2 regions of the Candidatus Arthromitus sp. SFB-mouse-Japan genome follow, and region 1 is predicted to be linked to the other one. Evidence: predicted binding sites of a transcription regulator. Region 1 holds the regulator's gene; the other holds the start of a gene.
What was found. Region 1 encodes HrcA, which represses chaperone genes, less so after heat shock. Its sites were predicted from a motif close to TGTTAGCACTCNNNNNNNNNGAGTGCTAACA; they were not measured.
Positions count from the first base shown of each region.

Region 2: the regulator HrcA is predicted to act here: its motif matches at 4,620-4,650, upstream of groES (co-chaperone GroES).

Region 1 covers NC_015913.1:1,007,814-1,019,940, forward strand. Annotated here, with positions in the region: gene SFBM_RS04855 (replication-associated recombination protein A) at 1-886, shown strand, start outside; gene dnaJ (molecular chaperone DnaJ) at 916-2,070, opposite strand; gene dnaK (molecular chaperone DnaK) at 2,120-3,949, opposite strand; gene grpE (nucleotide exchange factor GrpE) at 3,984-4,535, opposite strand; gene hrcA (heat-inducible transcriptional repressor HrcA) at 4,567-5,583, opposite strand; gene hemW (radical SAM family heme chaperone HemW) at 5,681-6,808, opposite strand; gene lepA (translation elongation factor 4) at 6,810-8,618, opposite strand; gene SFBM_RS04890 (hypothetical protein) at 8,711-8,998, opposite strand; gene SFBM_RS04895 (stage II sporulation protein P) at 9,068-10,066, opposite strand; gene gpr (GPR endopeptidase) at 10,142-11,089, opposite strand; gene rpsT (30S ribosomal protein S20) at 11,246-11,512, shown strand; gene holA (DNA polymerase III subunit delta) at 11,547-12,127, opposite strand, start outside.
Region 2 covers NC_015913.1:470,035-482,161, forward strand. Annotated here, with positions in the region: gene SFBM_RS02345 (hypothetical protein) at 1-14, shown strand, start outside; gene SFBM_RS02350 (M28 family metallopeptidase) at 18-1,619, opposite strand; gene SFBM_RS02360 (peptidylprolyl isomerase) at 1,978-2,505, shown strand; gene thrS (threonine--tRNA ligase) at 2,523-4,457, shown strand; gene groES (co-chaperone GroES) at 4,684-4,971, shown strand; gene groL (chaperonin GroEL) at 4,992-6,620, shown strand; gene SFBM_RS08255 (methyl-accepting chemotaxis protein) at 6,729-7,709, shown strand; gene SFBM_RS02385 (prepilin-type N-terminal cleavage/methylation domain-containing protein) at 7,796-8,185, shown strand; gene SFBM_RS02390 (prepilin peptidase) at 8,188-8,886, shown strand; gene SFBM_RS02395 (ABC transporter permease) at 9,204-10,169, shown strand; gene SFBM_RS02400 (ABC transporter permease) at 10,183-11,112, shown strand; gene SFBM_RS02405 (ABC transporter ATP-binding protein) at 11,124-12,110, shown strand; gene SFBM_RS02410 (ABC transporter ATP-binding protein) at 12,103-12,127, shown strand, end outside.

The DNA of each region.
Region 1 (12,127 bases):
AGAATTCATTGAAAATGGATACATAACATTAATAGGTAGCACAACCGAAAACATAAATTTTTCAATTGTAGACTCAATTATTAGCAGATGTATCCTAATCAATTTTAAACCATTAACTAGCTCTGATATTAAAAACAAATTAATAAACGTTATCGATGAAAATTTTAAAGATTATGAATTTAACGAAGAGAGTATAAAATATATCGCAAACATATCTAATGGCGATCTTAGAAAGGCATTAAACATCTTGGAATTATGCACAATTACATTTAATCCAAATATAAGCATAACTATGGATAAAATAGAATCGCTATCTCAATCCACAGTGAATCTAAGTATCAAAAATAAAGACAATTTATATAATAATTTAAGCTATTTACAAAAATCAATAAGAGGATCAGATCCAAATGCAGCATCAATAGCACTTTCATTACTAATAGAATCCGGTGACTTAAACTCTATCTGTAGAAGATTGCTCGTAATAGCATCAGAAGACATAGGTTTAGCATACCCTCAAGCAATCTCCATTGTTAAATCATGTATTGACTCTGCCATAATGCTTGGATTTCCCGAAGCAAAAATACCACTTTCACAAGCAACAATATTACTAGCCACATCCCCAAAATCAAACACAGCATATTTAGCCATAAATAGAGCATTAGAAGATGTTAAAAAAAATCAAATAGAAATTCCTTCGTACTTATGTTCAAACTATTCAAACAATAAAATAAATGAAAAAACCAAATACCTTTATCCTCATGACTATCCTAATAATTATATCAAACAAGACTATCTCCCACATAAACTTAAAGACAAAATTTACTATAATTATGGTAATAATAAATTTGAACAATCCATTAAAGATTTTTGGCAAAAAATAAAGTAGGTAGCATAAAATAGACTACCTGCTTCATTTTAGAAAAATTTCTTAAAACCCTTCTTCTTACTATCTTGCTTTCTTTCAGTATAATGTTCTTGACTTCCTTCATAAGCCTCCCTCATCAATTCGACAGCTTGCCGTTGGCTATCATTATGAACACTAGGAACATCTACTACTATTCTAACATGATGTTCTCCTCTAAAATTCGAGTTAACTTTATAAACACCTTTACCTTTCAATACATGAACAGTACCTGATTGAGTACCTTCTTTAATATTTATTTTATGTTCACCATCAAGTGTTTCAATAACACTATCCCCACCAAGTATAGCAATCCAAATAGGTATATGATGATCAGTAAAAATATCATTATCCTTGCGTTTAAATTTATTACTACTCATTACATTTATAGCAATATATAAATCTCCAGAAGGTGCACCAAGATCTCCAACCTCTCCTTCACCCCTCATTGATATCACCTGACCAGTATCAATCCCTCTAGGTATGTCAATAGTTATCTTCTTCTCGGTATTAACTTTACCACTGCCTCTACACGTAGCACATGGATTTAAGTTAATCTTCCCTACACCAGAACATTTTGAACAAGTAGTCATAGATACCATACTTCCAAATGGAGTATTTCTCTGAACCTTTATCTGACCACTTCCATGGCATTTATCGCATGTAGTCCTATCAGTTCCTGTTTTACTTCCTGTCCCAGAACATGTACCACATCTATCTTTACGTCTTATAAATATATCCTTGGTACATCCAAAAACTGCCTCATCAAATGTTAGTGTCAATCTATATTCTAAATCTTCTCCTGGTTTAGGACCTCTCTTAGATCTTCCTCCACCAAATCCTCCTCCGGTGAAAAAACTAGAAAATATATCGCCTAAATCAAAATCCATATCGAATCCTTCAAATCCACCACCAGCTGAAGAAGATCCATAGCTAGCTCCTTTTGTATAAGCATCATGCCCTACTCTATCATAACTAGCCCTTTTACTACTATCACTTAAAACCTGATATGCTTCATTTATTTCCTTAAACTTTTTTTCAGCCTCAGCATTACCCTTATTTCTATCTGGATGATACTTTATAGCCTGTTTTTTAAAGGCACTCTTTATTTCTGACTCTGAAGCATTACTACTAACCCCTAAAACTTCATAGTAATTCTTATTAGACATACATCACCTCAGTTTATTACCAAAAATTATGGTACATAAAATATAATTATTAATTATTATCCTCTACTTTATAATCTTTTGCTTCATATGTTTGTTGATTTTCAGTATTTGTTGTCCCTTCCGTTCCTGCAACATTTGGGTCTTGCTGATACATTTTACTAGATAATGCATAAAATGCTTGAGTTAATTCTTCTTGACTCTTTTTAATCAACTCTAAATCATCACCTTTTAAAGCTTCCTTAAGTGAATTTAATTTAGTCTCTATATCTGTTTTTTCTTCATTACTTACTTTTTCTCCAAACTCTTTCAATGCATTTTCCATTTGATAAACAGAACTTTCAGCGGTATTTCTAATTTCTATAGACTCTTTACGTTTTTTATCTTCTTCAGCATACTTTTCTGCTTCTTTAACTGCCTTATCTATTTCATCATCACTTAAATTAGTTGTAGCAGTTATTGTTATATCCGCCTTTTTACCTGATGCTTTATCCATAGCACTTACTTTAACAATACCATTTGCATCAATATCATAAGTAACTTCTATTTGAGGTACCCCTCTTGGCGCTGGTGGTATACCAGATAAAGTAAATCTTCCTAGAGTCTTATTATCTACAGCCATTTGTCTTTCACCTTGAACAATGTGTATTTCAACAGATGTTTGATTATCTGCTGCTGTAGAGAAAACTTGGCTCTTAGTTACAGGTATTGTAGTATTCCTCTCTATAATAATTGTAGATACTCCTCCTAAAGTTTCAATTCCTAAACTAAGAGGTGTAACATCTAATAATAACAAACCAGAATTTTCATAATCACCAGCCAATATACCACCTTGTATAGCTGCTCCAACCGCTACACATTCATCAGGATTAACTCCCTTTGATGGTTCTTTCCCTGTAAAATTCTTTACTGCATCTTGTATAGCAGGAATTCTAGTAGATCCACCAACCAACACAACTTTATTTATATCTCCAATTTGCAATCCAGCATCTTGAAGTGCTTTTTTCATTGGTTCTAAAGTTCTATTCACAAGATCCAACGTTATCTCATTGAATTTAGCTCTTGATAATTGCAAATCAATATGCTTTGGTCCTGTAGCATCAGCTGTTATAAATGGTAAATTTATATTAGTTTGTTGTGAAGATGAAAGCTCAATCTTCGCTTTCTCAGCAGCCTCCTTTAACCTTTGAAGCGCCATTTTATCATTTCTTAAATCTATACTATTATTGGATTTAAAATCATCTGCTATAAAATCAATTATCTTTTGATCAAAATCATCTCCACCTAAAAATGTATCTCCATTAGTTGCAAGAACTTCAAACACACCATCTCCAAGTTCCAATATAGATACGTCAAATGTACCTCCACCTAAATCATATACTAAAATCTTTTCCTGAGTTGATGTCTTATCAATCCCGTAAGCTAGTGAAGCTGCTGTTGGTTCATTTATTATCCTCAACACTTCAAGACCAGCTATTTTACCAGCATCCTTTGTTGCTTGCCTCTGACTATCATTAAAATAGGCAGGAACTGTTATTACTGCTTGAGTAACTTTTTCCCCTAAATATGCTTCCGCATCCAACTTAATTTTTTGAAGAACCATTGATGATATTTCCTGTGGAGAATATTTTTTACCATCTATATCAACTTTATAATCTGTTCCCATATGTCTCTTGATAGAGATAATTGTTTTATCAGGATTAGTAATCGCCTGCCTCTTAGCAACTTGACCTACTAACCTCTCTCCATTATTTTGAAATGAAACTACTGAAGGAGTAGTCCTTCCACCCTCAGAATTAGGAATTACAACTGGCTCTCCACCTTCCATTACAGCAACACATGAATTAGTTGTTCCTAAATCAATACCTATAACTTTTCCCATAATAAACCTCCAAATTAAACTTATTTTTTGTCTCTTAATTGGCAACCTTAACCATACTATGCCTTATAATTTTATCTTTTATCATATATCCTTTTTGTAAAACTTCTACTATAGTATTCTTTTCTAAATTCTCATCATTTATATGCATTACAGCTTCATGCAAATTTGGATCAAATCTAGATTTGCAATCTATTTCTTTGACATCCATCTTTTCTAAAGTAGTATTAAATAATTTAATTACCATATTGATTCCTTGTTTAAGTGAATCCATATCAGCACTGGCAGAATTAGCTCTCTCCAGGTTATCTAATATAGGTAAAACTTCAGATATTATATCCACACAAGAATTACTATATAACTCACTCTTCTCTCGTGTACTTCTCTTCCTATAATTATCATACTCTGCACTAATTCTCAATATCTTATCCTTTAAAGAATCAACCTCTGATTTCAATCCTTCATTTTCTTTTTTTAACATATCAAGTTCATCTATATTGTTACATTGACACTCATCTTCTAAATTTTGATTTTTTTCTTCTGACTCCATATCATTTTCTTCTGACGATACATTATTTTCTTCTATCATTTTTAATTAACACCTCCGTAACACTAGACTTTTAATCAATATTTGTATTTATAAAATCTATTAAAAATTTGACCATTGTTACTATTTTAGCATAATCCATTCTTGTAAGACCTATTATCCCTATAGTTCCTAATACTTTCCCATTTCTTATACAATTACCTAAAACAACACTGTAATTTTTAGCCTCTTCTATACTATTTTCTTCTCCAATCTTAATCTGGATATTATTACCACAGTCACAATTAAGCAAACCATTAAATCTATTGATATTATTAAAAAAACATACTAATTCTCTTACTTTATCAATGCTATTAAACTCCGGATAACTCAAAATGTTATCAATTCCTTCAAAATAGTAACTAGCCTCAGTATCGTACATAAACAAATTACGTAAGATTAAAATTAATTGATCAAATATATTCCTATCTAAATTTAAACATTGTACAGATTCCCATACCAAATCCAAGTCTATATCTTCAAATCTACGCGAAATACAATGATCATTAATTATTTTATTAATTACACTAATACTTTTATGATCTATAATTCTATTTAACTTAATAATATTATTTCTTATAATACCTTCATTGGTGATAATAACAGCCAATAGACTATATGTACTTATTTCAATAAACTCAATTGATTTTATGGAATTTTCAATTACTGATGGTATTTTTAATACACAAGCCAAATTTGTCAATTTAGAAATGAGAGATAATTTAGATTTTAAAATATTTTCAAAGTCAAATAAATCCAAATTTAACAAATTAGATTCAATATATTTTTTTTCCTCATTACTAATTTGTTTTGGTTTCATTAACTTATCTACATATAATCTGTACCCTTTATTTGAGGGTCTTCTACCAGAAGAAATATGAACCTGCTCTAAAAATCCTAATTCCTCTAAATCCGACATTTCGTTCCTAATAGTTGCCGAACTTATCCCTAAATTGTACTTCCTAGATAACGTTCTTGATCCTACCGGCTCACCTGTATATATAAAATCCTGAATTATTGAATATAATATTTTACTTTTTCTCTCATTCATAATAATTAACCTCTCTTTATTAGCACTCCATATCCAAGAGTGCTAATGGCTTGAAAATAAAATAACATTTTAAATGGAATTTGTCAAATTTTTTTATTTATAACTTTCCCATAAAATCTTTTAAAATTAAATTCATTAAGATCATTCCTTCATTTGTTATAAAAACCATTTTATCTACAACATCCATTAATCCATTCTTTTTATACTTATTAACAACTTCACCAAATACGGAAAGAAAACTCGAATCAAATCTAGTGTTAAAATCTTCTAAAGATATTCCCCTTATTTTCCTTAAACCTAGCATTATGTATTCTTCAATATTATCAACAAACGAATTATTATAAACATTTTCATAAATAAGTTTGTTATTTTTTTTAAGCATCTCTATATATGTACTTATATTCTTCGTATTTTCAAAACGCACATTTTTATAAAATGAATGAGCAGAAACTCCTATACCTATATAATCATTAAAATTCCAATATATCAAATTATGTAAACAAGATTTATTATATTTAGAATAATTCGAAACTTCATATTGTTCAAATCCATTCAACTCTAAAAAATACTTAGTGTATTTATACATATCTATTTGAATATCTTCATCGCTCTCAACAAAATTCCCTTTTTTATACATATTGTAAAATTTAGTATTCTTCTCTAATATTAAACTATATGCAGAAATATGGGACAAATCATATTGAATTATTCTCTGCAATGTAACTTCATAATCATATAATTTTTCATTAGGTATCCCATAAATTAGGTCTACATTCAAATTTTCAAAACCAACATTTTGTGCGTAATTTATGCTTTTTTCAAAATCATCAAACGAATGAGTTCTACCAATAAAATTTAATGTAGACAAATTGGCACTCTGTAATCCTATACTCAATCTATCTATTCCATAGCATTCCATAATTTTCAGTTTACTATAAGTCAAAGTTCCAGGATTACATTCAATTGTAAATTCTAAAATCCTATTTAAATCACATCTATCACTTATACCCTTTAATAATTTTTCTAACTGCTTATCATTAAGATAACTAGGTGTACCTCCACCAATAAATATAGTATCGAATTTTTCATGCTTGTATAAATCTAATTCTAATAATAACGCACTTATATATTCATCAATCAAATGTTCACTTCTAATATAAGATGTAAAATCGCAATAATAACACTTACTAGCACAAAAAGGTATGTGAATATAAAGACCGATCATTTTAATCTACCTTTAAAACAGATATGAAAGCCTCTTGCGGTATTTCAACTGATCCAACCTGTCTCATCCTTTTCTTGCCTTCTTTCTGCTTTTCAAGCAATTTCTTCTTTCTAGTTATATCACCGCCATAACATTTAGATAACACATCTTTTCTAACTGCTTTAACTGTCTCACGAGCAATTATCTTGGCTCCGATAGCTGCCTGTATAGGTATCTCAAATAACTGCCTAGGTATAATAGTTTTTAACTTATCCACAATATTTTTTCCTCTCTGATACGCTTTCTCTTGCGGAACTATCATGGACAAAGCATCAACAGGATTACCATTTAACAAAATATCCAATTTAACCAATTTGGTTTTCTGATATCCGCTCAATTCATAATCAAATGAAGCATATCCTTTTGTTTTCGATTTTAATGTATCAAAAAAATCATATATTATTTCATTTAGAGGCATCACATATTTTAAAATCACTCTTGTTGTATCTAAATACTGCATATCAATAAAATTAGCACGTCTTCCTTGGCACAATTCCATAACACCTCCAACAAATTCTGAAGGAGTTATTATTGTAGCGTTAACTATCGGTTCTTCTGTAGACTCAACCTCTGTTGACTTAGGCATATTATACGGGTTTGTAATTTCTACAATATTTCCTGATGTCTTATTAACTTTATAAATAACAGATGGTGCTGTTATTATTATGTCTAAATTAAACTCACGCTCTAATCTTTCTTGTACTATTTCCATATGTAATAAACCTAAAAATCCACATCTAAATCCAAATCCTAATGCTAATGATGTCTCAGGTTCAAAAATCAATGCAGCATCATTTAATTGCAATTTCTCCAAAGCCTCTTTAAGTTCATCATATTTATCTCCAACTATTGGATATATGCCACTAAAAACTGTCGGTATTGCGGACTTATACCCCTCTAAAGGCTCACTAGCCGGATTTTCAATAGATGTTATAGTATCCCCCACTCTAGCATCTTTTACATTTTTTATAGCTGCTGTCACATATCCAACTTCTCCAGCCTGTAATAAATCTATAGATTTATAACTTGGCGTAAAAATACCCACCTCTGTAACCTCATATTCTTTATTAGAGAACATAAATCTAATCTTCATTTGAGGTTTTATATACCCTTCTTTTACTCTTATATAACAGATTACACCTCTATAAGAATCATACATTGAATCAAACACAAGTGCTTTCAATGGAGCATTAATATTTCCCCTAGGTTTAGGTATTTTTCTAACTATAGTTTCCAAAACATCCCCTATATTTAATCCTGTTTTAGCAGATATAGCAGGAGCATCTTGTGCCTCTATACCTATAATATCTTCTATTTCTTCTCTTACTTCCTCAGTTCTCTGACTAGGTAAATCAACTTTATTCAAGACTGGTACAACCTCGAGTCCAGCATCAGAGGCTAAATAACAATTTGCTAAAGTTTGTGCCTGAATTCCCTGACTAGCATCAACAACAAGTATCGCACCTTCACAAGCGGCTAAACTTCTGGAGACCTCATAATTAAAATCAACATGACCAGGAGTATCTATCAAATTTAATATGTATTCTTCATTATCAACTGGACTTGTATATATAAGCCTTACAGCCTGAGATTTAATAGTTATACCTCTCTCTTTCTCTAGTTCCATATTGTCTAAAACTTGAGCTTCCATCTCTCTCTTTGTCAAAGTTCCGGTAATCTCTATCAATCTATCAGCTAAAGTTGATTTACCATGATCTATATGTGCTATAATACAGAAATTACGTATATTATCTTGTTTTTTATTGTTCATCTAAAAATCACCTACAAATTAATTAAATATACATTTATAAATTATAAAATATAATTGTAGAAATTAACACTCCTTAATTTGATATGAATTTTCTATCTCTTCCAAGGGAACTTTAAACTAAAAATTTTTTCTTCTCCCTTTATCCTTAAAATCACATCATATCCATAACTTTCTTTGTAAATACTTATTAACGCTTGATCATCAAATGTTGTTATGTTTAAACTATCTTCATTTGTTCTATTTTCCTGAACCTCTCTAACACTATTTACAATTCCTGTAGAAGAATATACAACATTAATCTTTACAAAGCCTGCACTAAAAACAAAGATGAACAAAAAAATTCCAAAGATATATTTAAGATTTCTTCTTTTAAAAAACAAAATAACACCACCTAAATAGTTTTATTTAGATGATGTCAATTTTCTTTATATATTATTCTATTTTTTATATTATTGAGCTAAATATTCCCCTATAACATTTGATAATAATTTTGCTGAATTTATAGCTTCCTCCATAGTATTAAGTTGAGCACCCATCTCAATTAAGGCTAACTTAGAGGACTTAGTCTGATTAAATGCATTACTTCCTCTTTCATAATAAAAAACACTCCTTGCAAATCCAGGATATAAATCATTTGCTAAACTCGTTAAATCCATTGCAAGTTCTTCGTTATCCAAATAATTAGGATTATTTTTAGCAACGACACACATTATCTTTGCAACACTCTTACCATCTATATCCGTGGTAACTAAATTTTTATTATCCAAAGAATCTCTATGTAAATCTAATATCAAATCAAAATCTTCAATTTCAGATAAATATTTATCCAATGTTTCTCCGGATCTTTTATAACTTTCTAAGTAGCTCGTATTATGTATAGTTTTATCATGTATAACCTCGATATTATAATTTTTCTCAAGTTCTCTTTTAAGAACATCTCCCACACCTACAATATTATATTGTTCATAAAATGAATCGTTTTGAGCAGGTTTAAATGCTTCTGTTGTGTGTGTGTGATATATCAGTATCCTCTTCTTAGTATTATTCGAGTTAATAATTCCATTTGCTATCCTATCATTCGTATTTAAATTTTCAGATGAATTATTATACATATTAGATGATAAATTACCTTCATCAATGTTAGTTGAATTTAAAATATTTACCTCCTTCTCAATTATAGAAATAGGATTTAATATATCAATTCCCAACACATATTTCACATCTTTAATAAATGCTTCCTTGGAATTTTCAAAATACTCACTATCCCAAAAAGGTATGTAATTATTCTTTAATATCGAACTATAAGCATAATTAAAATTTCCTGATATATTAAAATATATTATATAAACTTTCAGTATTATCCACAAAATAATAATAGAAATTAATGTTACAATCCCTATTATTTTAAAATCTCTTAAGTTAATCTTATCTCTTTTTATCAATTGCATCTAAATTAACCCCCTATATAAAAAATATATGAAGGGGGTAATATTTTATTATCTTTTTCTCTAAATTTTTATTTTTTAATTTATAAATTTATTCAATTTATCTATGTCAAGATTGGGATGCAATGCTATATTTATACCCATAGCAATCATCTTAGACATCGATTCTATCACAGCATCAACATCCTTAGGTGTTACTATCATTTCGCCCATAGAAAGAGACAATGTCTTACGTATTATCTTCATTCTTTGGTTTATATCTATGAGTTTTTTTTCTATATATTTATTACCTATATCTCCTATTATATTATCTAAAATAGAATTAACACTGTCACTAACAATCGTAAGAGAGTCAACAACTGTCGGTATACCTATACCGATAACTGGCACACCTAAAGTTTCTTCATTAAGAGGAATCCTATGGTTGTTCACTCCTGCACCCGGATTTATGCCTGTACTACCTACCTGTATAGTTGTATTAAGTCTCGATACTTTTCTTGCAGCCAGAGAATCCACGCATATAACATAATCAGGTTTAATTTTATCAACAAGAGATTTTACTATTTCACTAGTTTCTATCCCTGTAGTTCCTAGTACACCTGGCGAAACAGCACATACAGATGAAATATCATCTTCAATAGACTGTGGCATAAATTCTTTAAGGTGTCTTGTCACAAACAACTTAGATATAACTTTAGGTCCAAGAGAATCCGATGTTACATTCCAATTTCCTAGTCCCACAACAAGTGCTGTTTTATTTGAATCCATGGAAATAAACTCTTTTAATACTCTTCCAAATATTAAACTAATCTTGTCCATCATTTCAACATCATAATATGTTAATTTTGGCAATTCTAAGGTTGAATAATATCCTATCTTCTTCCCAAGAAGTTCCTCGCCATATTTATTTTTAATTCTTATATTAGATATTTTTACATTCGAATCTTCAACTTGCTTAAAATCTATATTGGGATTTCCTTCAAAAATCTTATTTAAATCATTTTCTGCTGCTCTATCTTTAACCATAACTTGTCTCCTTATTTTGTAGACATTTTTAAAAACTACACTTTCTTATTCTGTGTAAAATTTCTTAAATTATTTAATTATGACTTGAATTTATTTTAAAATAATGATATTATGTTGACGTTATTTGTGTTCGATATAAAAGGATGGTGAAAAGATATGGCAAATATTAAATCAGCTAAAAAGAGGATTAAAGTTACTCAAGCTAAGACTCTAAGGAATCAAATGGTTAAGTCTGCGTTAAAAACTGCTATTAAAAAGTTTGAAACTTGTTTAAAAAATAGTGATATAGAATCAGCAAAATCTGAATTATCACAAGTTACAAAAGCATTAGATATGGCTGCATCTAAAGGAATTTTACATAGAAATAAGGCAGCTAGGAAAAAATCTAATTTAGCTATAAAATTGAATAAAGCTCAAACTTAAAAAACCTAATACCAATTGGTATTAGGTTTTTTAATTATCTACATACTGAAATAAGTAGAATTTCAAATTCTAAAAGTGGATCAACATCTGTCGATATTCTAATTTTATATTCTAGATCTAGGAAAGCATCAATAACATCCATAATATTTTTTAAACTATATTTTTTTGATAATTTAATAAAATTATTTAAACTATATTGATTAATTCTTGTTTTTTTCATTATATCCTCAAAACTAAATCCTTCTTCCAACAAAAGTTTCACATCTAAAAATTTAGAAAATTGATTACTAAGCATACTAAATATGTAATTAAAATCATTTCCACTAAGTATAAGTTCCCTAAAGCTTACCATAGATTTATTTAAATTCTTATCCAAAACATTATTTATAAGTACAAAAACATTATTCTCCAAACTTTTAGGTATAATATCATCTATATCCTTCCTAGTTACTTCCCTTTCATCCACAAAAAATTTCAATTTCTTAATTTCATTTTCTATGTAAAAAAAATCATTTACAATTATAGAACAAAAATATATAATAAGGTTTTTACTTATATTAACTTTATTTGATAAAAAAATTTTAGAAACTTCTCTATAAAAATTATCGCCCTTTA
Region 2 (12,127 bases), 540 kb from region 1:
AAAAAGCAAGTTGACATTTATAAAAACTTGCTTTTTTGTGTTTTATAGATGTTTGAGCAAAATATTGTTATTAGTATTGATGTTAAAAATTTGACTAATAATCGATGATTTATTTTTAAAAAATTATTTTCAATTGGAATGTTCATGAATGTTGGTATGATTTCATCATCATTTTGAAAATTATTTTTATTATATTCTTTGATTGTTGATTTGATTTCTTTTAATGAAAAATCTTTGTTGTAGATAACTTTTGGTGATAGCTTTTTAATTTTGATAAAATCTTTGTATAATTCATCTATAGAAGTTTTTGGATCATCAAATGTATCACCATATATTTGTATCAATATTCCATCATAATCTTTTGTTTTTACAGTATTTTTAACATCTTCATAAAATAAATGAATTGTTCCATTATCACTTACATTAAAATAGTTATTATCTAAAGGACATTTTAAATTTAAATTTGTATTATTAACTTGTTTTAATTTATATCTACCTTTTGGTAAATCGAATATCTCTATTTTGTTTGATCCATTATGAGATAAAGTTTTAATTATTTTATTGTTATGATAGAGATCGTATTTTATATTTTCAAGATTTGATTGATCATTTGTATCAGTTATTATAATTAATTGTTTATTTCTATTTAAGATAGTTTTATATAGGAGTGATATACAATTTGATAAGTTATTTAATGATTTTTTCTCAATGTTGTTTAATATATAGTTTAGATTATCTTTATATGAATGAATAATCATTCCAAATTCTTTATTTCTGTATCTAGGATATCCAGTATGCATATTTATATCATCCCAACTTGTAGATTCGAAATACGCAAAGGGTATGCCTTCGTATCTAAAGTATACATGATCACTGTAATCGTAACATTCACCTTCTAAAATTGAAATTTCATCATCGTTATTGGATATTAATTTAGGACTAGTCTTTATATTTATGTTTTCATTTTTTGAAATTTCAATAACCTCGTCTCTAAACCATCCTTTGTTTCCGTTATTTCCGTATATGTAGAGGTCATCTCCAGTTAATATACTATCAATATTTATGTATAATAAGGTATTTGATTTTTCATCATTGGTCATATTTTTAACATAATGTCTAGAACCAAATAGCCCTAGTTCTTCTGCATCGAAGGCTATGAATTTTATGTTATAAGGGAGTGTTATTTTATTTAATTTTTGAGCTATTTCTAAAAGAGCAGATACACCTGATGCATTATCATCTGCCCCATTTGATGAGGTAGAGTCGTAATGTGCTCCGATAATTATTTGATTATTATTTAAACCTTTTTTAGAAGCGATAATATTTTTGGATGTTATATTTTTTGAATTAATGAGAGGCCAATTAAATATTTGTTCTTGAACTTCATATCCACATTTTTGAAATTCATTTTTAATGTATTTTTGGGCATTTAAGATTGATTTTGTTCCACTTATACGTGGGGTTTTAGATAAATAAGAAATGTGTTTTATAGCATCTTCCCCAAATGTTAGTGTATTTTGTGAATAAGGATATGTTTTAATAACTGTAATATTTGAAGTTATAAATATGAAAAGCAATAATGTATTAAGGAATTTAAAAATATTTTTAAATTTTTTCATTTTAATATCTCCTTGAGAATTATCTGTTAGTTGTAGTTTTAGTATTTTCTTTATAAAAAATTATTTTATGTGGTAAATATTTATTGAATTTTATATTTACCATGATGTTAGTTTGTGTTACCATGGAGTTATTTAATTGAGAGGATAGTTTTTTAAGTGATTATAAAGTTTACTTTTAAGAAAAATAAAAGAAGACTAATAGCTTATGGTTCATTTTTATTATTAAATTTTATATTGATGGTTTATTCCCTATTAAATTGGGATAAAGGTTTATTATTTATATCAGTTTCAGGTTTGATTTTATATTTGATAGTTTTGATAAGAAATTTAGGTAAAAAATAATTTGGAGGGTTGTATTATGAATAAAAATCCTATTGGAGTTATGGTAATAGAAAATTTTGGGGAAATTAAATTTGAGTTATATCCAGAAATTGCACCAGTTACTGTTACGAATTTTATAGACTTAGTAAATAAAGGATATTATAATGGACTAACTTTTCATAGAATTATAAAAGATTTTGTAATTCAGGGAGGATGTCCTTTAGGATCAGGAGTTGGAGGACCAGGATACTCTATAAAGGGTGAATTTAAGATAAATGGAGTTAAAAATGATATAAAGCACGAACTTGGAGTTTTATCTATGGCAAGAGCAAATGATCCAAATTCTGGAGGGAGTCAGTTTTTTATAATGGTTGGTAATTCGCCACATTTAGATGGGAGTTATGCAGCATTTGGAAAGGTTACTGATGGTATTGAAATTATTTTAAATATTGCAAATGAAGAGGTATTTGGGGATACTCCTAAAAACAAACCAATTATAAATAAAATAGAAATTGATACTTTTGGAGTAGATTATGTATTATCTGAGGATCAAAAAATTAAGTAGTATAGAGGTGTGGGTTTATGATAGAGATTATTCTTAAGGATGGATCTAAAAAGGAAATAGATTCTCCTATAAGTGTAATTGACTTTGCAAGGTCTATTAGCAATGGTTTGGCAAAAATTGCCACATGTGCTGAAATTGATGGTAAAATTGTAGACTTGAGATATGTAATTGAAAGAGATTGTAGTGTTAATATATTAACATTTAATGATGAAAATGGTAAGCAAGCATTTTGGCATACTACGAGTCATGTGTTAGCCCAAGCTGTAAAGAGATTATTTCCTGATGCAAAAATCGCGATAGGACCTAGTATTGATAATGGATTTTACTATGATTTTGACATAGATACTCCTTTTTCACAGGATGATCTTAATAAGATCGAAGAAGAGATGAAAAAAATATCCAAAGATAACCTATCAATTGATAGATTTGTTTTAAATAGAGATGAAGCAATTAGTAAAATGAGTAAATATAATGAGATTTATAAGATTGAACTTATAAATGATATAAGTGATGAATGTGAGATTTCTTTTTATAAACAAGGAGAATTTGAGGATTTATGTTCAGGACCACATTTATTATCCACAGGTCCTATTAAGGCAATTAAATTACTGAGTGCTACTGGAGCTTATTGGAGAGGAAATGAAAAAAATAAAATGCTTACTCGTATTTATGGAATATCATTTCCTAAGGCCAGTATGTTAACAGAGTATTTAGATAAACTTGAGGATGCTAAAAAGAGGGATCATAATAAAATAGGAAGAGAGCTTGAATTTTTTACTACAAATGAATTTATAGGTCAAGGATTACCGCTTCTTATGCCTAAAGGAGCAAAACTTATGCAAATTCTTCAGAGGTTTGTTGAAGATGAAGAAGAGAGGAGGGGGTATGTTCTTACTAGGACTCCTACTTTTGCTAAAAGTGATTTATATAAAATATCTGGACATTGGGATCACTATAGAGATGGTATGTTTGTTTTAGGAGATGAGGAGAAGGATACAGAAGTATTTGCTTTGAGGCCTATGACTTGTCCATTTCAGTTTATGATATATAAAGCATCTCCCAAAAGTTATAGAGACCTTCCTATAAGATATGGTGAAACGGCAGTTCTTAGTAGGAACGAGGCATCTGGAGAAATGCATGGTCTTATACGTGTAAGACAATTTACTTTGTCAGATGGACATATAGTTTGCACAAATGATCAGCTTGAGGATGAATTTAGATCAGCTGTAGATTTAGTAAAATACATAATGGAATGCCTCGGAATCAATGAAGATGTTACTTATAGATTTTCAAAGTGGGATAAGGAAAACAAAGATAAGTATATAGGTGAAGCGGAAGTCTGGGAAGAAACTCAGAATAATATGAAGCAAATATTAGATAATCTTAATCTGAATTATAAAGAACAAGATGGAGAGGCCGCATTCTATGGACCAAAGCTTGATATACAATTTAAGAATGTTCATGGTAAGGAAGATACAATAATAACAATCCAGATAGATTTCAGTTTAGCTGAGAGATTTGGTATGTTTTATATAGATTCAGATGGTAAGAAAAAACATCCTATGATAATTCATAGAAGTTCTATAGGATGTTACGAGAGAACAATTGCCATGCTCATTGAAAAATATGCTGGTGCTCTTCCAACTTGGTTGAGTCCGATTCAAGTTAGGGTATTACCTATTTCTGAGAAATTTAATGATTATGCGAAAAAAGTTACAGATAAGCTTAAAAATTTAGGGATTAGGGTAGAATGTGATTATAGATATGAAAAAATAGGATATAAAATAAGGGAAGCAAGGATTGAGAAGATTCCGTATTTATTGATAGTTGGAGAAAAGGAGCAAGAATCAGGAAGTGTGTCTGTTAGGGATAGATTCAATGGTGATAGAGGCATTGTTAGATTAGGGGAATTTATAGATAGTATAAATGAAGAAATACTTAGCAAAAAATAGAGTAGTATATTTTGGATTTATAACTTTTATGAATTAATCTTTAAAATAGTATAAAACTTGAGTAAAATATTGAAAATATGGAATAATTTAAGAAAAACGACTAATTTTGGTATTTAATTTAATTTGTAATTTTTGGTTTATTTAATTATATTAGTAACATGCTTTTAGCACTCTTGATAAATGAGTGCTAATTAAGGATGTTTATTTTAATAGGAGGTTGTATTTAATGAATATAAGACCACTTGCAGATAGAGTTGTTCTTAAAAGACTGGAAGCAGAAGAAAAAACAAAATCAGGAATAGTTTTAGCGGGTAGTGCTAAAGAAAAACCGCAAGAAGCAGAAGTTATAGCTGTTGGACCTGGTGGGGTTACAATAGATGGTAAGGAAATAAAAATGGAAGTTAAAGTTGGAGATAAAGTTTTAATCTCTAAGTATTCAGGTACTGAGGTTAAGGTAGATAAAGAGGAATATATAATAGTTAAACAAGAAGATATATTGGCTGTTGTTGAATAAATTTTTGGAGGTAATTTATAATGGCAAAAACGATTTTATTTAGTGCTGAAGCTAGAAGATCTATGCAAAATGGTGTAGATATATTGGCTGATACTGTGAAAGTTACACTTGGACCAAAAGGTAGAAATGTTGTTTTAGATAAAAAATTTGGTTCGCCACTAATTACAAATGATGGTGTTACAATAGCAAGAGAAATTGAACTTGAAGATCCGTTTGAAAATATGGGTGCTCAACTTGTTAAAGAAGTTGCGACTAAAACTAATGATGATGTTGCTGGAGATGGAACGACTACTGCGACTGTTTTAGCACAAGCTATAATAAGAGAGGGTCTTAAAAACGTTACGTCAGGTGCTAATCCAATACTTATAAGAAATGGTATAAAACTAGCTGTAGATGCAGCAGTTGAGGAGATTAAAAAACTTTCTAAAAATGTAAATGGTAAGCAAGATATATCTAGGGTTGCATCTATATCTGCAGGTGATTCAACTGTTGGAGAGCTTATAGCTGATGCTATGGAAAAAGTAGGTAATGAAGGCGTTATAACAGTTGAAGAGTCTAAAAATATGGAAACTAGTCTTGAAGTTGTTGAAGGTATGCAGTTTGAAAGAGGTTATGTAAGTCCATATATGGTTACTGATGCGGAAAAAATGGAGGCATCTTTGGAGGATCCATATATTTTAATAACAGATAAGAAAATTTCTAATATTCAAGAGATACTTCCTATTCTTGAGCAGATTGTGCAACAAGGTAAAAAACTATTGATAATAGCTGAAGATATAGAAGGTGAAGCTTTGGCTACTTTGGTTGTTAATAGATTAAGAGGAACATTTACATGTGTTGGTGTTAAAGCTCCAGGATTTGGTGATAGAAGAAAAGAGATGCTTAAAGATATTGCTATATTAACTGGTGCACAAGTTATATCTGAAGAATTAGGGTATGATATAAAAGAAACAACAGTTGATATGTTAGGAAGAGCAGAGAGTGTTAAGATAACTAAAGAGAATACTACAATTGTTGATGGTAAGGGAAGTAAGGAAGAGATAGCTAATAGAGTTTCTCAAATTAAAAGACAAATTGAGGATACAACTTCAGAATTTGATAAAGAGAAGCTTCAAGAGAGACTTGCCAAACTTTCAGGTGGAGTTGCTGTAGTTAAAGTTGGAGCGGCTACTGAAACTGAACTTAAAGAGAAAAAATTAAGGATAGAGGATGCTCTAGCAGCTACTAAAGCAGCTGTAGAAGAAGGAATTGTTTCAGGTGGTGGAACAGCATATGTTCATGTACTTAGAAAAATATGTGGCTTATCTTCTGAAGTGCATGATGAGCAAGTAGGAATAAATATAATTTTAAGATCTTTAGAGGAGCCAATTAGGCAGATTGCATTTAATGCTGGAGTTGAAGGGTCTGTAATAATTGATAAAGTTAAGCAAAGTGAAGAAGGAATTGGATATGATGCCTTAAATGGTAAGTATATAAATATGGTTGAGAATGGAATAGTTGACCCAGCTAAAGTTACAAGAACAGCTCTTCAAAATGCAGCATCAGTTGCAGCTACATTTTTGACAACAGAAGCTGCCGTTGTAGAGATACCTGAGAAAGATAAACAAGTGCCACAAGCTCCAGGAATGGGAATGGATGGTATGTATTAAAGGTTTGGATTATCCAAACCTTTTTTTGTTTTTACTTGTAATAAAAATTTTAATATAGCACAAATTAATAGTATTAATTTATAGGATTTGTTTAGAGGAGAGAGGTTTTTGTTTAAAAGAATTTTGAGAAAAAATGGACCCAATAAGGTTAAATATGATAAAGATTTAATTGATAAAAGAGATAAAGATGAGGATAATGAATTCGAGTATGTAAACAGTAATAGTAGTCGAAGTAATGAGGAAAAAAATAATTTTGAGAATATTAGTAAGGCATTGTTAAATATTGATACAAAGAATGTGGAGTTTAATGAAAAGGCAGATAAAATTTTAAAATATGCCAATTCTCAAAATAATATGTTTGATACGTTAGAAAAGAGAGCAATAGATGGAATAGATGATTATAGTAATTTAAATCAGATAATATCAGATATTTTTAAAATTATAAAGGATGAAGAAATATTAGTATCAGAAGGTGAGGATAAGATTGTATTTTTGATATCTAATGTTGATAAATTAATTCAGAATTTTTCAAATATTAACAAAGTTTTTGGGAGTTTGAATAACAAAATAACGGATATAAATAAATTTACGGAAGTTATAAATAAGATCTCAAGTCAAACTAATCTTTTAGCATTGAATGCGTCTATTGAGGCTGCTAGAGCTGGTGAAGCTGGTAAGGGATTTGCAGTTGTTGCTGATGAAGTTAGAAAATTAGCAGAAGAGACTAAGAAAGCATCGGAACACATAAATAAAACTATAGATGAAATAACTAATGAGACAGAAGAGATTTCATATGAAATGATACAAAATATATCTGATGTGAGTGTAATAAAAGAGTCTTCAGAAGAAACTTTTGGTATGTTAGATTCACTAAAGCAAATGAGTTATAAAAGATATACCCAAATTGAGATGGTTAGGGATAAATTACAGGAATTAAGAACTGGTATGCAATCTATATCTAGTAAATTTTCAAAAATAAAGGATGTGTTTGGACTTAAGGAAGAAATAATAAAAGATATCTTAGAACTTTGTGTTTATTATGTTGATAAGTTGGAGCTATTGAAAGAGATGGTAGATAAAAATGACTAAAAATGTCTACATAAATTTGAATAATAAATAGATTTTGTTGAAAATATTTAAATATATTATGGATATTTAAATAGGGGGTAAACAAAATGAAATTTAAAAATAGAAAAAAGGATGGGTTTAGTATTATAGAGGTTATGGTATCATTTGTTATTATAATTATAATAGTACTTTTAATAGGACCTAATTTATTTTCTACATATGAGAGATCTAAGGAAATGTCTAAGGTAAGTGATGCAAGTGCTATAGTTAATGCAATTGATATGCATAATTTAAATAGGTTTATAGAAGGTGAGATTGAAGCGGTTTCGGATACTCTGACAATGTCTGAATTTCGTAAAATTAATGAACAATATAAATATTTGAATAATTGGCCTAAATGGATAACTGATTCGATGACACTAAAAGATATTAAAGATATAGCAAATAGTTCTGGGAATAAAAACATTATATCTAAAGCAATAGATAATAGAGTGTAAATATGATCTCATATGTATTTATATGTATTTTATTAAGCATTTTAATGAGTATCATATTAAATCTTATAATTATGAAGATTATAGGAAGTTTAGATTATAAGATTTTTGGATTGAAAGATAAGAATAGTTCTATATTCATAATATGCAAAAATATTTTAAAAGATAGGATATTGTTACTTAGGATTTGTTTTTGTAGTTTATTATTTATAGTATTTAATACTGTAATTTTAACTAAGATTTTAGATAATTTTAGTTTTATAATGATTTATACATATTTAAAATATTATTATTTATTTTTAGTAATTTATATATTTGCATTTATAGATTACATAACTTATTATGTTTATACGGTTTTATCTTATCCAATAATTATATTTTCTTTATTTATTTTCATATTATCTTTTTTGGATATAAAAAATATTAGAATTAATTTAGAAACTATTATTTTAATTGGATTTTTATATTTATTGATAAATAAATTTAAATTTTTGGGTGAAGGTGATTTTGACATATTTTTAATAATAGCCTTAACGCTAGGGGTGTTACCTACAGTGTTTATTTTCTATTTATCAATAATTATGTCTGGTATAATAAGTATAGTGATCTTAATTAAGAATTGTTTTAAGTTACAAAATAATAGATTAGCGTTTATTCCATTTATTTTTATAGCGACTACGGTTTTTATAGCTATAAAAGTATAAATATTAATTTGCTTTAATTAATATTTAAATATTACATTGAAACTTAATTATATAAGTAGTATAATTGTATAAATATACTTTGTTTGTATAGATTAAAAAGTAGTTTCATATTTGTTAATATTTAGGGTCACTTGAGAGGATATTTGTAACGTAAAGAACCAAATAATTACATAAAGGTTTATATAAAAAATTATTTTATATTTTTATAATTTAAGATTAGTTATCTGGATGCCCTGATTAACGTATTACTTTGAGTCAATTATTGTAGTAAGTTAATGTTGTGGCATTTTTTTATTAATATTTAGGTGGTGTACTTAATGAAGCAATATATAATAAGGAGATTACTCTTATTTATACCAATAATATTTGGAATATCATTTATTTTATTTTTTTTATATGTATCATCGCCAGGTGATCCATTGTCGGGTATAATATCAACACAGCCTGGTATAACACCAGAAAGAATACAAGAGCTAAGGACTCTCTATGGACTTGATGGAAGTATTATTCAGAGATATTTCAACTGGTTAAAAAATGCTATAAGATTTGATTTTGGGGTATCACTTAATTATAGGGAGCCTGTTAGTTCAATATTAGGTGTATATATTTGGAATTCATTTTATTTGAATGTTTTATCATTTTTGTTTTCAGTGTTTGTATCAATTCCATTGGGGATATATATATCAACAAAACATGGTAAAGCACTAGATAAATTTGTTCTTACTTTTTCATTACTATTTACATCTTTACCAACATTTGTTTTAGGTATTATAGCTATAAAATATGTGGCTCCTGTATTTGGATTGCCGATTATAGGTATGACGAGTATAGGGAGTAATTATACAGGGATTGCATATGTAAAAGATGTTTTGCTTCATACTGCTCTACCTTTTATAATTTTAAGTTTGTTTAGTTTAGCAGGCACCTTAAGAGTTGTTAAAACATCCATGCTTGAGGTAATAAGGCAAGATTATATAAGGACAGCAAGGGCGAAGGGAGTAAGTGAGAAAGTTGTTATATATAAACATGCTTTTAGAAATGCATTAATTCCATTAATACCTATTATCGTTGGAGGTATTGTTACTCTATTTAGTGGATCAATAATAATTGAACAAGTTTTTGGTTGGCCTGGTATAGGTAATATAACTTATCAAGCTATTTTAAATAGGGATTATCCTTTGTTAATGGGATCTGCTATGTTCTATGCAATATTGACTATTTTTTCAAATTTATTGACTGATATTGTTTACGCATTTGTTGATCCAAGAATAAGGCTTAAATAGGAGGTTAAGATTTATGAAAGAAGGCAAAGATTTAGTTATTAAAAATAATAGTAAATTTAATGAAGAGAATTATAAAATTGAATCTCCAACTAAGATTATGTTTAAAAGATTATTGAGAGACAAATTAGCTATATTTGGATTTGCCATGCTTACAATAATTTTGATATTAATCTTAATTGTCCCATTTTTTAGCCAGGATTCATCTGTAATAAATGTATTAACAAAAAATCAACCTCCATCTTCTCAGCATATTTTAGGAACGGATGCACTGGGTAGGGATATGTTTGCTAGAGTTCTCGAAGGTGGGAGATTTTCATTTTTTGTGGGATTTGCAGCAACAATTATATCTGTACTTTTAGGAACGGTTTTTGGACTTGTATCAGGTTATTATGGTGGAGTAATTGATATGGTTATAATGAGAATTGTTGATATTTTGATGAGTATACCAACACTTCCACTACTTATCATATTGGCTGCATTTTTATCTGATTTAGAGGTAAATCCTAAATATAGAATTTACGTAACTTTAGGATTATTGGCTTTTATATTTTGGACTACTTATTGTAGGAATATAAGAGGTATAGTTCTTTTGTTAAGAGAGCAGGAGTACATGCAAGCTACTGAAGCCTTGGGATTTTCGACTTTCAGGAAATTGTTTGGACATTTGTTACCTAATATATTGCCTTATATAATACTTTATATAGCAAGTGGATTAGGAACAATGATGATTTTTGAAGCAAGTCTGAGCTATTTAGGTTTAGGTGTTCAAGCACCATATGCATCTCTTGGGAATTTATTACAAACCACACGTAATTTCTTCGATTTAACTAAGAGAGTATGGCTATGGATTCCACCTACTGTTTTATTATTTGCATCGGTTTTGTCTATAAACTTGGTCGGTGAGGGTTTAAGAAATGCTATAGACCCAAGACTTAAGAAATAGGGGTGATTTTGATGAGTAAAAAAATAGTAGAATTTAAAAACTTATGTGTTTCTTTTAAAGTAGAAGAGAGAATAGTTAATGCTGTAAATGATGTTAGTTTTGAAATTAGACAAGGTGAAGTACTCGGAATTGTAGGAGAATCTGGATGCGGTAAATCAGTTACATCTATGTCTTTAATGAGATTATTAGCAGTTCCTCCAGCTAAGTATGAGTCAGGGAGTATTTATTTAAATGGAATAGATATTTTAACATTATCAGAAGAAGAAATGAGAAAAAGGAGAGGTTCTGAGGTAGCCATGATTTTTCAGGAACCGATGACATCTTTAAATCCAGTTATGAAGATTGGATATCAAATTTCTGAAGTAATAACTATACACCATAAAGTATCTAAAAAAGAAGCAAAAAAACGATCTATTGATATGATAAAGTTAGTTGGTATACCGAGAGCTGAGTCGATTTATGATTCGTATCCACATGAATTATCAGGAGGTATGCGTCAAAGAATAATGATTGCTATTGCCTTAGTTTGTAATCCTCAGGTTTTAATTGCCGATGAGCCAACTACGGCATTAGATGTTACTATACAGGCACAAATATTAGATTTAATAAAAAACATGAGAGAAAAGCTTGGAACTTCTATTATGATGATAACTCACGATTTAGGAGTTATAGCAGAAATGGCTGATTATGTTATTGTTATGTATGCAGGTAAGGTTGTAGAAAAAGCAAAGGTAAGAGAAATATTTAATAATTCGAGGCATCCATATACAATTGGTCTTATGAAGTCAAAGCCTACGTTTGAAGGTAGTACAAGTAAGTTATATTCTATACCTGGGCAGGTACCTAATCCTATGGAGCTCCCAAATTATTGTTATTTTTATGATAGATGCGATAGAAGGCAAGATACGTGTAAAAAAGGTATACCGGAACTAGTGAAGGTTAATGATGCACATTATGCTTCCTGCTATATTTTGGGTAAGGAGGGAAATAATGAGTAGTAATAGAATTCTTGAAG